DNA from 3 places in the Streptomyces sp. NPDC028289 genome. Region 1 is predicted to be linked to each of the others. Evidence: riboswitches for the same ligand, from Rfam matches in the RefSeq annotation. Region 1 holds a riboswitch; each other region holds the start of a gene.
The links. A riboswitch is a leader RNA that binds a small molecule or an ion and turns the genes downstream of it on or off. The one in region 1 is predicted to bind cobalamin.
Positions count from the first base shown of each region.

Region 2: it holds a riboswitch for cobalamin, as region 1 does, so the genes downstream of both, ACZ4UV_RS03285 (prenyltransferase/squalene oxidase repeat-containing protein) here and ACZ4UV_RS18620 (ribonucleoside-diphosphate reductase subunit alpha) in region 1, are expected to answer to the same signal.
Region 3: it holds a riboswitch for cobalamin, as region 1 does, so the genes downstream of both, ACZ4UV_RS00255 (cobalamin biosynthesis protein) here and ACZ4UV_RS18620 (ribonucleoside-diphosphate reductase subunit alpha) in region 1, are expected to answer to the same signal.

Region 1 covers NZ_JBVHTI010000003.1:986,716-990,919, forward strand. Annotated here, with positions in the region: gene ACZ4UV_RS18620 (ribonucleoside-diphosphate reductase subunit alpha) at 1-2,180, opposite strand, end outside; cobalamin riboswitch at 2,303-2,427, opposite strand; gene ACZ4UV_RS18625 (GNAT family N-acetyltransferase) at 2,480-2,986, opposite strand; gene ACZ4UV_RS18630 (NACHT domain-containing protein) at 3,152-4,204, shown strand, end outside.
Region 2 covers NZ_JBVHTI010000001.1:734,757-738,960, forward strand. Annotated here, with positions in the region: gene ACZ4UV_RS03270 (hypothetical protein) at 37-1,086, shown strand; gene ACZ4UV_RS03275 (antibiotic biosynthesis monooxygenase family protein) at 1,181-1,549, shown strand; gene ACZ4UV_RS03280 (phosphotransferase family protein) at 1,546-2,196, opposite strand; cobalamin riboswitch at 2,234-2,376, shown strand; gene ACZ4UV_RS03285 (prenyltransferase/squalene oxidase repeat-containing protein) at 2,491-3,714, shown strand; gene ACZ4UV_RS03290 (SCO2322 family protein) at 3,711-4,204, shown strand, end outside.
Region 3 covers NZ_JBVHTI010000001.1:46,505-50,708, reverse strand. Annotated here, with positions in the region: gene cobN (cobaltochelatase subunit CobN) at 1-58, opposite strand, end outside; gene ACZ4UV_RS00260 (cobyric acid synthase) at 55-1,587, opposite strand; gene ACZ4UV_RS00255 (cobalamin biosynthesis protein) at 1,584-2,525, opposite strand; cobalamin riboswitch at 2,627-2,766, opposite strand; gene ACZ4UV_RS00250 (hypothetical protein) at 2,937-3,164, opposite strand; gene ACZ4UV_RS00245 (inorganic phosphate transporter) at 3,183-4,204, opposite strand, start outside.

The DNA.
Region 1 (4,204 bases):
ATGGTCGGCGTCTCCAGGAAGAGGTTCAGGGACTGGGCCTGGTCCAGGTACGGGGTGCGGGCGGCGGCCATGTCGATCAGGCCGCGCTGCGGGATCTCCCAGGCGGTGCGGTAGAGGTCGCGCACCTCCTGCGGGATCCAGACGAAGTCCTGCACCGAGCCGTTGGCCTCGCGCAGCGCCTCCCGGGTGCGGGCGTCCCAGACGCCGAGGTCCTTGAGGTCCTGCACCAGGTAGGAGTTGACCTGGAGGAACTCACCGGACAGCGTCTCGCGCTTGAAGAGGTTCGAGACCTGCGGCTCGATGCACTCGTACACGCCCGCGATCGAGGCGATGGTCGCGGTGGGCGCGATGGCGAGCAGGAGGCTGTTGCGCAGGCCCGTGGTCGCGATCCGCGCGCGCAGCGCCGCCCAGCGCTCCGGCCAGGTGAACTCGACGCCGTAGTGGTCGGGGTGCAGCACACCCTGCGCGGTGCGGGTCTTCTCCCAGGCCGGCAGTGGACCGTTGCGCTCGGCGAGGTCGGCGGAGGCCTCGTACGCGGCGAGCATGATCCGCTCGGCGATCCGGGTGGAGAGGGCCTTCGCCTCGGCGGAGTCGAAGGGCAGCCGCAGTGTGAAGAAGACGTCCTGGAGCCCCATCGCGCCCAGCCCCACCGGCCGCCACCTGGCGTTGGACCGGCCGGCCTGCTCGGTCGGGTAGAAGTTGATGTCGACGACCCGGTCGAGGAAGGTCACGGCGGTGCGGACGGTCTCGTCGAGCCGCTCCCAGTCGATGTCACCGGCCGTCGTGTCGACGAACGCACCGAGGTTCACGGACCCCAGGTTGCAGACGGCCGTCTCGCCGTCGTCCGTGACCTCCAGGATCTCCGTGCAGAGGTTGGAGGAGTGGATGACATGGCCGGGGGTGGCCGTCTGGTTGGCGGTCCGGTTGGCCGCGTCCTTGAACGTCATCCAGCCGTTGCCGGTCTGCGCGAGGGTCCGCATCATCCGGCCGTACAGGTCGCGGGCCGGGATGGTCCGGCGCGCCAGCCCCGCCGCCTCGGCCCTGCGGTAGGCCGTGTCGAACTCCTCGCCCCACAGGTCGACGAGTTCCGGTACGTCGGCGGGGGAGAAGAGCGACCACGGCTCGTCGGCGTTCACCCGGCGCATGAACTCGTCCGGGACCCAGTGCGCGAGGTTCAGGTTGTGGGTGCGGCGGGCGTCCTCACCGGTGTTGTCGCGCAGCTCCAGGAACTCCTCGATGTCGGAGTGCCAGGTCTCCAGGTAGACCGCGGCGGCGCCCTTGCGCCGGCCGCCCTGGTTCACGGCCGCGACCGAGGCGTCCAGCGTCTTCAGGAACGGCACGATGCCGTTGGAGTGCCCGTTGGTGCCGCGGATGAGCGACCCGCGCGAGCGGATGCGGCTGTACGACAGACCGATGCCGCCGGCGTGCTTGGAGAGCCGGGCGACCTGGTGGTAGCGGTCGTAGATCGAGTCCAGCTCGTCCTTCGGGGAGTCGAGGAGGTAGCAGGACGACATCTGGGGGTGCCGGGTGCCGGAGTTGAAGAGGGTGGGGGAGGACGGGAGGTAGTCGAGGCGGCTCATCAGCCCGTAGAGCGCGGCGACTTCGTCCACCGACCTGACGGTGTCGTCCTCGGCGAGACCGGCGGCGACCCGGAGCATGAAGTGCTGGGGCGTCTCGATGACCTTGCGGGTGATCGGGTGCCGGAGCAGGTACCGGCTGTGGAGCGTACGGAGGCCGAAGTAGCCGAAGCGGTCGTCCGCGGCCGGGTCGACGAGCGCGTCGAGGCGGGCCGCGTGCAGCCGGGCGAACTCGGCGGTGCGGTCGGCGACGAGGCCCTCGCGGTGCCCCACCGCCACGGACTCGGCGAAGGACGTCACGCCCTGCGAGGCGGCCTCGGCGCGGATGGAGACGGTGAGCAGACGTGCGGCCAGCCGCGAGTAGGCGGGGTCCTCGGAGATGAGACCGGCGGCGGCCTCGGTGGCCAGCTCGCGCAACTCCGACTCGTCGGCCCGCGCGGACCGCCCCCGCAACGCGGCGGCGGCGACCCGGCCGGGGTCGGCGTCGGGGAGGTCGGCGGTCAGCTCGGTCAGGGTCCGCAGCAACGCGGTACCGGGACCGTCGTCCGCCGCGGATTCCACAGAGCTGGTCGCTGAAGCCGGGTCGGCTGGCGCGATGGTCACGTGGGGCTCTCCCTCGCTGGGCACGGGCCTGGCGGAGGGCAGGGGGCAGCACGAGCGCGCGGGCACGCGTCGAGACCCTGGCCCACTCCACGAGGCCCGGACGTCAGAACGCCCGAACCGGGTGGCTGGGCGTGCTGTCGGCAGGTCCTCGGACTGACTCCTGTGCACGAACATGCACAAGTACACCGTTGCGGGACAGTTCCGGATTCACACCGGATTCCCCTGCGGCGACAGCGAGCATGAGCATACATCTGGTGCCGGGCCGCGATGCCACCCCCAGATGTTGTGTCGTGGCGGTGTCAGAGCGTCAACTCGTAGGTGAGGAGAGTGATGTCGTCCAGGTGCGGCACGGGATTCCAGTCGCGCTCCGGTGTGCGGACGAAGCCGAGGCGCTCGTAGAGCCGGTGGGCGGTGTGCATGCCGCGCTGGCTCGACAGGACGACGGCCGTGCAGCCGTCCGTGGCCCGGGCGCGGTCGATGCAGGCGCGGACGAGAGTCTCGCCGGCACCTCGGCCGCGGGCCTCGTGTGCGACCGCGAGCGCCCTGATCTCGGCCTCGCCGGGGCGGGCGATGTCGGCGATCGGGCCGGGGCCGGGGACGAAGGTGACGCCGCCGAGGAGTCTTTCGCCCTCCACCGCCACGAGCACCTCGGCGGCGGCCGCCCTGCTCGCCACGTCCTTCAGCACGGGCAGGTACGCGTCGCCCTCGCCGTAGTCGAGGAGGCCGTCCCGGAGGTAGGCCTGGGCGGTGAGCTCGCCGAGTGCGGCGTGTTCGGTGGGGTCCACGGGCCGGATCGTGATGTCCATGGTGCGAGTCTGCCGGACTCCCGCATGCGGGAACCTCCCGTTTTCCCCGGTGGGGCGCCCGGGTTGCGGGCTGTGCCGGGAGTGCTTCCATGGAAGGAGGTGCCGGTGCCCGCGGGGGCCCTTCGTTCCGAGAACCACTCCGGGAACGCGCGAGGAGAAGGCACCATGACAAGGGTCGTCCGTCACCCGCCCGGCAAGGAGCTACCGCGCGACGCGCCGATGGCGACACTGGGCCTGCGGCGCGCGGGCAACCGGGTCGGAGACGGTCTCGTGGGCCGCTGGCACGCCCTGACGATCCGTATGGAGGCCCACCGCGGCGCCACCCGTCCCAGGAAGTGGCACCGGTGGGTCTCCTACGCCAACGTCACCAGGGCGATCTGGATCGTCGCCGTGCTGGCACTGCTCGCCTGGATCGTCGAGGGGCTGTACATCCTCTTCAGCGGCAGTACGACCTGGTTCGAGGGATGGCGGCGGCACAACGACGTCGGCTTCGAAACCGTCATCAAGTTCGTCGGTCCGATCCTCGCCGCCTCCGTCGCCGCCGCACTGTTCCTGTTCTGGTGGTACCGCTGGACCAAACGGCGTTATCTCGCCAAGGCGCTGCGGGATCCCCGCAAGCTGGTGCCCACCGCGGGCCCCGACACCGCCGAGATCGTGGGCAGGGACGAGGTCGCGCAGGTCATCGCCGAACGGCTGCGGGAGCGCGACACGCGTCGGCCCTATCTGCTGGTCGGCGGCGTCGGCGCCGGCAAGACCGCCGTCCTCGTACGGCTCACCGAACTCCTGGCCCACCAGAACGCCGTCCCGGTGCCGATCCGGCTCCGCGACGCGGTGGACGGTGCCGACCTCAACTTCGAACTCCTGGCCAGGCGGCGCTTCGCGGACGAGGCGCCCAAGGGCATCCTGGCGCGCACCAAGACCGACCGGGTCTGGCAGCAACTCCTCGCCGACGACAAGCCGGTCGTCCTCGCCGACGGTCTGGAGGAGGCCCTCCTCGACGACGGCCACCAGCAGCAGAACCGGGACAACATCATCCGCCGGGCCATCGAACGCGCCCACGAGGAGAAGCTGCCCCTGGTCATCGCCTCCCGGCCGCACAGTCCGCTGGAGAACACCTCGGCCGCGATCGTCGAACTGGAACCGCTCGGCGAGGAGGCGGCGGTGCGCTTCGTCGAAGCCGGCGTACCGGAGGGCGACGAGCGCCGGGTGGACTGGATC
Region 2 (4,204 bases), on a different contig from region 1:
AGCCGCCCCGCCTCCTCCCGGAAGGTGAGGCGACCGATGCCGCAGCCCGTGCTGCTCCTCGGTGCCGGACACCGGTGCGCGTACGACGAGTTCGTGCTGACGCGCATCGCCGCGGCCCGCCCGGTGCTGCTGGTGGACGCCGCGCCGCCCGCCTGGGCACAGTCGTGCCTGGCCGGTCACCTCGCGGCGGACCCCGGCAAAGGCGGCGCGACAGCGTCGGCGGTGGTACGGTTCGCGGCCCGGCACCGGGTCCGCGGCGTGCTGACCTACTCGGGCGAGTACGCGGTCGCCGCCGCGAGGATCGCCGGGCAGTTGGGGCTGCCCGGCCCCTCCCTCGCCGCGGCCGAAGCCTGTACCGACCCGCCCGCGTTGCGCGCGCTGCTGGCCGCCCGCACCGTTCCCACCGGCGACCCCGGCGACCTCGACGCCCCCGGCGCGCCCCGCGTCTCCGCCGAGACGGTCGTCCTCGACGGCGAGATCCGCATCGCCGCCATCACCCGTACGACCCTGGGCCCGGCGCCCGCCCGGCAGCCGCTCCGGCACACCGTGCACGCCCACGACGGCCTGCTGCACAACCGTTTCCTGCGCCTGGCCGTCGACCGCACCGTGCACGCCCTCGGCGTCGACCGGGGTGTCCTGCACATCGGCCTCACCCTCACCGACCGCGGCCCCCGGGTCACCGACGTCGCCCCGCATCTGCCGGGCGACCTGATCCCGCTCCTCGTCAAGCGGGCCACCGGTGTCGACCTCGCCCAGGCCGCGGCCGCCCTCGCCACCGGCGAGGTGCCCGACACGACGCCCACCCGGCAGCGGGCGGCCGCGATCCAGTTCGCCTACCCTGCCGCCACCGGCCGCCTCGACCGCCTGGACCTCTCCCCCGACGCCGCCCACGAGTCCGGCGCCGACCGCATGCTCCTCACCCAGCACACCGGCACCCACGTCACCGCGGGCCCGCACGCCACCGCCGCCGACCGGCTGGCCCTCTGGGTGGCGCTGGGCGAGACCCCGAACGCCTGCGACGACGCACTGCGCCGCATGGCCCGCCACCTGTCGGCGGAGATCACCCCGCTCGCGAACGCGGCCTAAGGGTTTTGGCAAAGAGTCAGGAGTTCGATCCCGTGTGCATCCCGTTCGGGAAAGAAACTGGATCGCCGGGCGCGTCCCGCCCTACGGTGCCGCCATGAGCAATCACCCGGAAGCGCCTGTCGCGCCCGTCGAGGCCTACGAACCCCCTTACTACGTGGCCGTCTTCACCACGGTGCGGACCCAGGACCAGAGCGGCTACAGCGAGACCAACGCACGCATGGAGGACCTGGTCAAGGACATCCCCGGCTACCTGGGGATGGACCACGCGCAGACTCCCGGCGGGCTGGGCATCACCGTCGGGTACTTCCGCGACGCCGAGGCGCTCACCCGGTGGCGGACCGACGCCGAGCATCGCGCGGCGCAGCAGCGCGGGCGGGCCGAGTGGTACGAGAGCTACACCCTGCACGTGGCGAAAGTGGAGCGGAGCCACGGTTTCACGCGGGGATCGGTGCTCGAAGGCTAGAAGGCGATCGACCGTATCAACTGCCCCGCCGCACCGAGCACTTCGACTTCCCCTCGGCTCATCGTCGGATTGGCCGCCCGGCGGCGCAGGGCCTCCGTCAGTCCCTCCTCTGTCAGTTCGCCGGGGTCGGCGAGCAGGGCCGTCAGCATGTCATGGGCCAACGGGTACGCGCCGAGGGCCACTTGGGCGAGGATCACCGCGGACATGCCCCAGTCGAGTCCGGGCGGCCCGTCCTCGGCGTTGCTCCAGTCGATGACCCGGGGACCGTCGGGGGTCATCATCACGTTGTCCGGATGCAGGTCGAGATGGAGGACCCGGACGCCGGGGTCGGCCGGGTCCCGGCCGGGCACGGTGTGCAGCTCCCGCAGCAGCGAGGCGAGCAGCGCACCGCCCTCCGCCGGGCCCGTCTCCCCCGCCAGCAGCGCCGCCAGCATGGTGGGCCCGGACAGCCGCTCCATGACCAGTTCGGTACGGGACCCGGTGGGCCGTACCCGGGGCGCCGGGTACCCGTACTCCCGTACGTACGTCATCACCGCGCCCTCGGCGGCCGCGTCCCCCCAGCCGTCCCGGTCCCGGCGCAGCACCCAGGCCTCGTCGAGCTCGTACACGTCGGCCGAACGCCCTGAACCGAGCAGTCTCCCCGTCATGGCAGGACCATAACGAAACGGTCCCCGCACAGCCCCCTCTCAGCTTCCCCGGGGCGGCCGGTAAAGTAGCCGGGTCGTCATCACCCGTACGGGGGGAAGCCGGTGCAATTCCGGCGCTGACCCGCAACCGTGAGCCACACGCCCCGTGGCAAGCCGGACCGCCGCGCCCGGGACGTTGATCGGCTCGTGTGCGCCGGCACCCGTCGTCGCACGGCACCGTCGAGGTTTACGGAGCCGAGCCGCCGGGGTCTCCCGCGCTGCCCGGCTCCCCGCAGGGAGAGGCACCCGCCGACCATGACCGTTCTCCGCCGCACCGCCGGAGTGCTGGCCGCCACCGCCGTCATCGGTACCGCCACGCCCGCGACGACCGCACTGGCCGCCGGCAGCACGTCCCCGTCACCGTCCGCGTCGGCGGTGCTCCCGTCGGGGCTGTACGGCGCTACGGACCCCAAGTTCGACGGCGTCTGGCGCCAGTCCCTCGCTCTGCTGGCCCAGCGCGCGGTGGGGGTGACCCCGGCCGTGAAGGCGGTGGACTGGCTGGCCGGGCAGCAGTGCGCGGACGGCGCGTTCGCCGCGTTCCGCGCCGAGCCGACGGCGGCCTGTGACGCCAAGGTGACGGTCGACACGAACAGCACGGCCGCCGCCGTACAGGCACTGAAAGCGGTCGGCGGGCACGACGCCGCCGCGGACAAGGCCGTGACCTGGCTGAAGTCGCAGCAGAACAAGGACGGCGGCTGGGGCTACACCCCGGGCTCGCCCAGCGACACCAACTCCACCGGCGTGGTCGTCGGCGCGCTCGCGGCGGCCGGCGCGAGCGCGCCGAGGTCGCCGTACGACCTCCTCGCCAAGTGGTCCCTCCCGTGCGGCCAGGACGGTGGCGGTGCTCTCGCCTACCAGCCGGACAAGCAGGGGAAGCTGGCCGCCAACGCGGACGCGACGGCGGCCGGCGTGCTCGGAGCCCTCGGCAAGGGGTTCGTGACGACGGCCGGGAAGGCCCCGGCGAAGGGCCCCGCGTGCGCCGACTCCGGCAAGACGCTCACGCGGGAGGAGGTGGCCCGCAACGGCGCCGCGTACCTGGCGGACGCCATGTCCACGACCGGCCACCTCGTCTCCGCGCTCCCCGGCGCCACCCCGCAGCCGGACTACGGCAACACCGCCGACGCGGTCGTCGCCCTGGCCGCGCAGGGCTGGACCGCGCAGGCGCGGAAGCCGTACGCCTGGCTGGAGGCGCACGCCGCGCCGTGGGCGGCGCAGAGCGGGCCCGCGGCCTACGCCGAGCTGGTCCTCGCCGCGCACGCGACGGGTGCGGACCCGCGCGACTTCGGCGGCACGAACCTGGTGACGGCGCTGGACGCGACGGGACCGGCCCCGCAGGCCGCCACCGCGAAGCACGCCGAGAAGCACAGCGAGGGGAAGAAGTCGGGCAACAGCGTGTGGTGGATCGTCGGCACCGGGCTCGTCGCCGGTATCGGCATCGGCTTCCTGTTCAGCGGCCGCCGGAAGCAGCAGCAGCCGTGACCGCGGTCCGTCGTGCGGCGCTGCTGCTCCTGGCCGCGCTGACGCTGTGCGCGACGGCCGCCGGGCCTGCGGCGGCCACCGGCTACCGCTACTGGTCCTTCTGGGAGCGGGACGGCGCGCACTGGACGTACGCCACGCAGGGCCCCTCTACCGCTCAGCCCGCCGACGGGTCGGTCGAGGGGTTCCGCTTCGCGGTGAGCGAGGACTCGGCGGACGCGTCGCAGCCGCGCGGCACGGCGGACTTCGGGACGATCTGTGCGGACACCCCCGCCGTCGGTGGCCGCAAACGGGTGGGGCTGGTCGTCGACTTCGGTACGACGGCGGACGCGCCCTCGGGAGAGCGGCCGCCTGCGCGGCGGACAGCCTGCGCGGTGGTGTCCGAGGACGCGACGACGGCGGCGGCACTGGCGGCGGTGGCGAAGCCGCTGCGGTACGACACGAACGCGTTGTTGTGCGCGATCGGGGGGTATCCCTCCCGGGGCTGCGGCGA
Region 3 (4,204 bases), on a different contig from region 1:
CGGCCCGGGCCGCCAGCAGATCGGTGTCGGCGGTCGACAACAACAACACAGTGCTCATGCGGGCGCTCCCGGTGGGATGAAAGGCAGTCCTTGCGGCGCGCCCGACTCGATGAGCCGCCAGAGCGCGTCCGTGTCCGCGTGCTGTTCGATCAGGTCGCCGAGCCGGTCGAGCTGCTCCTCGCGCAGCGCGGCGAACGAGGTGTCGGGGGCCGGTACGAACCGGCGGCCCGCGGCGGCCGCCACCTCGCGCAGGAAGGCCCGGCGGAAACCGTCCGACTCCAGGGAGCCGTGCCAGTGCGTGCCCCAGGTCTGCCCGACCCGGCAGCCGTCCAGGCTGTGTCCTCTGTCATCAGAGATGAAGGCATCGCCGCCGACGACTTCGGCGACCCCGTGATGGATCTCGTACCCCTCGACCCGCTCGCCGAGTGCCGTCCCCTCCGGCCGGGTAAGGATCTTCTCGGGGGCGAACCGCACCCTTAGGGGCAGCACCCCGAGACCCTCCACCCGCCCCCGCCGGCTCTCGACCTCGTCCTCGATGTGCTCCCCGAGGATCTGGAAGCCACCGCAGATGCCGAGCACCGGCCGTCGTTCGGCGGCCCGGCGCCGCAGCGCCTCGGCCAGCCCCCGCTCCCGCAGCCACTCCAGGGCGCGGACCGTCCCCCGGGTGCCGGGGACGATGACGAGGTCGGCGTCGGCCAGCTCCTCCGGCCGGTCCACGAACCGCACCACGACGCCCGGTTCGGCGGCCAGCGCGTCCACGTCCGTGAAGTTGGACATCAGGGGGATCGCACAGACGGCGACCCGCAGGACGTCCTCCCCGACGGGCGGGGCGACGTTCGACTCGCGCACGGTCCCGCGCAGGGAGACCCGGAGCCCGTCCTCCTCGTCGATGCCGAGGCCGTGCCGGAAGGGGAGGACGCCGTAGGTGTGGCGCCCGGTGAGCCCGTGGAGCATGTCGAGGCCCGGCTCCAGCAGCGAGACGTCCCCGCGGAACTTGTTGACGAGGAACCCGGCGACGAGGGCCTGGTCCTCCGGCGAGAGCAGCGCCACGGTCCCGAAGAACGAGGCGAAGACACCACCGCGGTCGATGTCACCGACGACGAGCACGGGCAGCCCGGCATTCCGGGCGATCCCCATGTTCACGATGTCGGTCCGGCGCAGATTGATCTCCGCCGGACTGCCGGCCCCCTCACAGATCACCGCGTCATACGTGCCCCGCAACTCGGAGAGACAGTCGAGCACGGTTCCGAGCAGCTTCTGCTGCCGCCCGCCGTGGTAGCCGCGCGCGCTCAGTTCGCCGACGGGCTTGCCGAGCAGCACGACCTGACTGCTCTGCTCGCCGCCGGGCTTCAGCAGCACGGGGTTCATGAGCGCGGTCGGCTCCACCCGGCAGGCCTGCGCCTGCATGGCCTGCGCCCGCCCGATCTCGGCACCTTCGCGCGTGACAAAGGAGTTGAGGGACATGTTCTGCGCCTTGAACGGCGCGACCTTCACACCCTGCCGCACCAGCCACCGGCAGATACCGGCGGTGACCACACTCTTCCCGGCGTCGGAGGTGGTACCGGCGACGAGGAGGCCACCGCTCATGACGTACGTCCCTTCGCGACGAGGCGCGCGGCGACGGTCACGCCGAGCGCGAGCAGACCGACACGACGGGAGAGCCGCACCGCCCGCCCGATGTCCACGACCTCCACGGCCCGCCCCTTCTGGTTCAGCACGGGCCGGTGCTCGACCCGCCCCGCATACGACAACGTCCCCCCGAGCCGCACCCCCAGCGCCCCCGCGAACGACGCCTCCACGGGCCCCGCGTTGGGACTCGGATGCTTCGCCGCGTCGGCCCGCCAGGCCCGTACGGCCCCCCGCCGGTCGTCCCCGGCCACCGCGGCCAGCACGGCGGTGAGCCGTGCCCCCGGCCACCCGGCCAGGTCGTCCAGCCGCGCGGAAGCCCACCCGTACCGCCGGTACCGGGCCGACTTGTGCCCCACCATGGCGTCCAGGGTGTTGACGGCCCGGAACCCCACCAGCCCGGGGACGCCGGCCACGGCTCCCCACACCAGCGCGCCCACGACCGCGTCGCTCGTGTTCTCGGCGACGGACTCCACGACCGCACGGGCGATCCCGTCGGCGTCCAGGGCCTGCGGGTCCCGTCCGCACAGATGCGGCAGCCGGGCGCGGGCGGCCTCGACATCGTCGGCCTCCAGGGCCCGCCCGATGCCGTGGGCCTCGCGCGCGAGCGAAGTACCGCCGACCACGGCCCAGGTGGCCGCGCCGGTGAGGACCACGGACGCGGCGGTGGACGGTCGTACGATCCGCTGGGCCACGGCACCCAGCGCCACGGCGCCGCCGGCGCACACGGCGGTGTGCAGCGCGCCCCACCCGCGGTGGTCCCGCCACAGCACCCGCTCCACGGCCCCGGCCACCCGTCCGAACACGGCGACCGGATGCCCCCGGCGCGGATCGCCGAGCAGCAGATCACCGAGAAGGCCGGCGGCGGCGCCGTACGCGAAGACGCGATCGGCACCCATCGGCTCAGCCGGCCGCGGGGTCGGGAACGGGCCGGGTACTCAACCTCGATCGGCAGCCGCGCATGGCGTTATGTCCTCACTCAGGGTGTCCGCGCCCTGGTTCGACGAGACCGGCGGTGAGAGTTCCTGGCTCCCGGGGATTGCTACCCCGGTGACAGTGGCGGGACCGCGCCGGATTCACACCGGCTTCCTCTCTTGCCGCCGTACATGGCTCCGGAAGTCCACCACGCCCCCGGAAGACCCGTCAACCTGGCGTTGACCTGCGAGGGGAGTGTGTGGGAAGGCCCACACCAGTTGCCCGGCGGGGCCTGTGGGGAATGCCGAAGGCTCCTCTCCGGGGGATGGAGAGGAGCCTTCGCGGTGCCGACGAGGCCCTTTGCGCCGGGCCTTCGAGCGACGGGCCTTCTCGTGTCAGGCCTTCGCCACGATCAGGTGGATGCCGTACGCCACGGCCGCCGCGCAGGCCGCGAAGCAGAGGTAGGCGGCCGTGACGGCCAGGGCCGCGGAGCCGCCCTGGGCGGTGGCGCGTTCGCGGGCGGAGAGGCCCTTGATGCCGAGGGTGAAGAGGGTCACCAGGCCCACGGTGGCCACGAGGCTGACGCCGAAGACGGAGCCGATGGCTGCCCAGTCGATGTTCATGTCGGTTCTTCCTCGGGGTCAGACGGTGGCGGCCGGGTCGGTCGCGGGAGCGGCCGGGGCGGAGGTGGAGGCAGGGGCGGGGATGGTGGCGGTCAGGTCGTCCGTGACCGTGACCGCGACCGTGCCCGCGGGCGGCGGGGTCACGGCGGCGATCGCCGTGGTCACCACACCGGCCGGCTCCTCGGTGCCGACGACGTTGCTGCTGTCCACGACCTCGCGGCGGGAGAGCTTCCAGATCGCGGCGCTGGAGGCGACGAGGAAGACGGCGACGACCGCCGTACCCCAGTCGCCGAGGTCCGTCACGGACTCGGCGAGCGCGCCGACCAGCGCGGCGGCGGGGAGGGTGAGCACCCAGGCGACCATCATGCGGGTCGCGGTGGACCAGCGGACCGTGCCGCCCTTGCGGCCGAGGCCCGCGCCCATCACGGAACCGGAGACGACGTGCGTGGTGGAGAGGGAGAAACCGAGGTGGGAGGAGGCCAGGATGGCGGTGGCCGCGCTGGTCTGGGCGGCGAAGCCCTGCTGCGGCTGGAGGTCGGTCAGGCCCGTGCCCATGGTGCGGATGATTCGCCAGCCGCCGATGTAGGTGCCGAGCGCGATGGCGAGGCCCGCGGAGAGGATGACCCAGGTGGGAGGGTTCGAGCCGGGAGCGATGGCACCGCCCGCGATCAGCGCGAGGGTGATGATGCCCATCGTCTTCTGTGCGTCGTTGGTGCCGTGCGCGAGCGAGACCAGGCCGGCGGAGGCGATCTGGCCGGCGCGGTAGCCCTTGCGGGTGGCCTCGTCCTCGGCGTTCTTCGAGAGCGTGTAGGAGAGGCGGGTGGAGAGCGTCGCCGCGAGGCCGGCGACGACGGGGGCGGCGACCGCCGGGAGCAGGACCTTGGTGACGAGCACGTCGCCGTGGACCGCGCCGAAGCCGGCGGAGGCGACGGTGGCGCCGATCAGACCGCCCATGAGGGCGTGCGAGGAACTGGAGGGCAGGCCCACCAGCCACGTCACCAGGTTCCACAGGATGGCGCCGACGAGGGCGGCGAAGATGA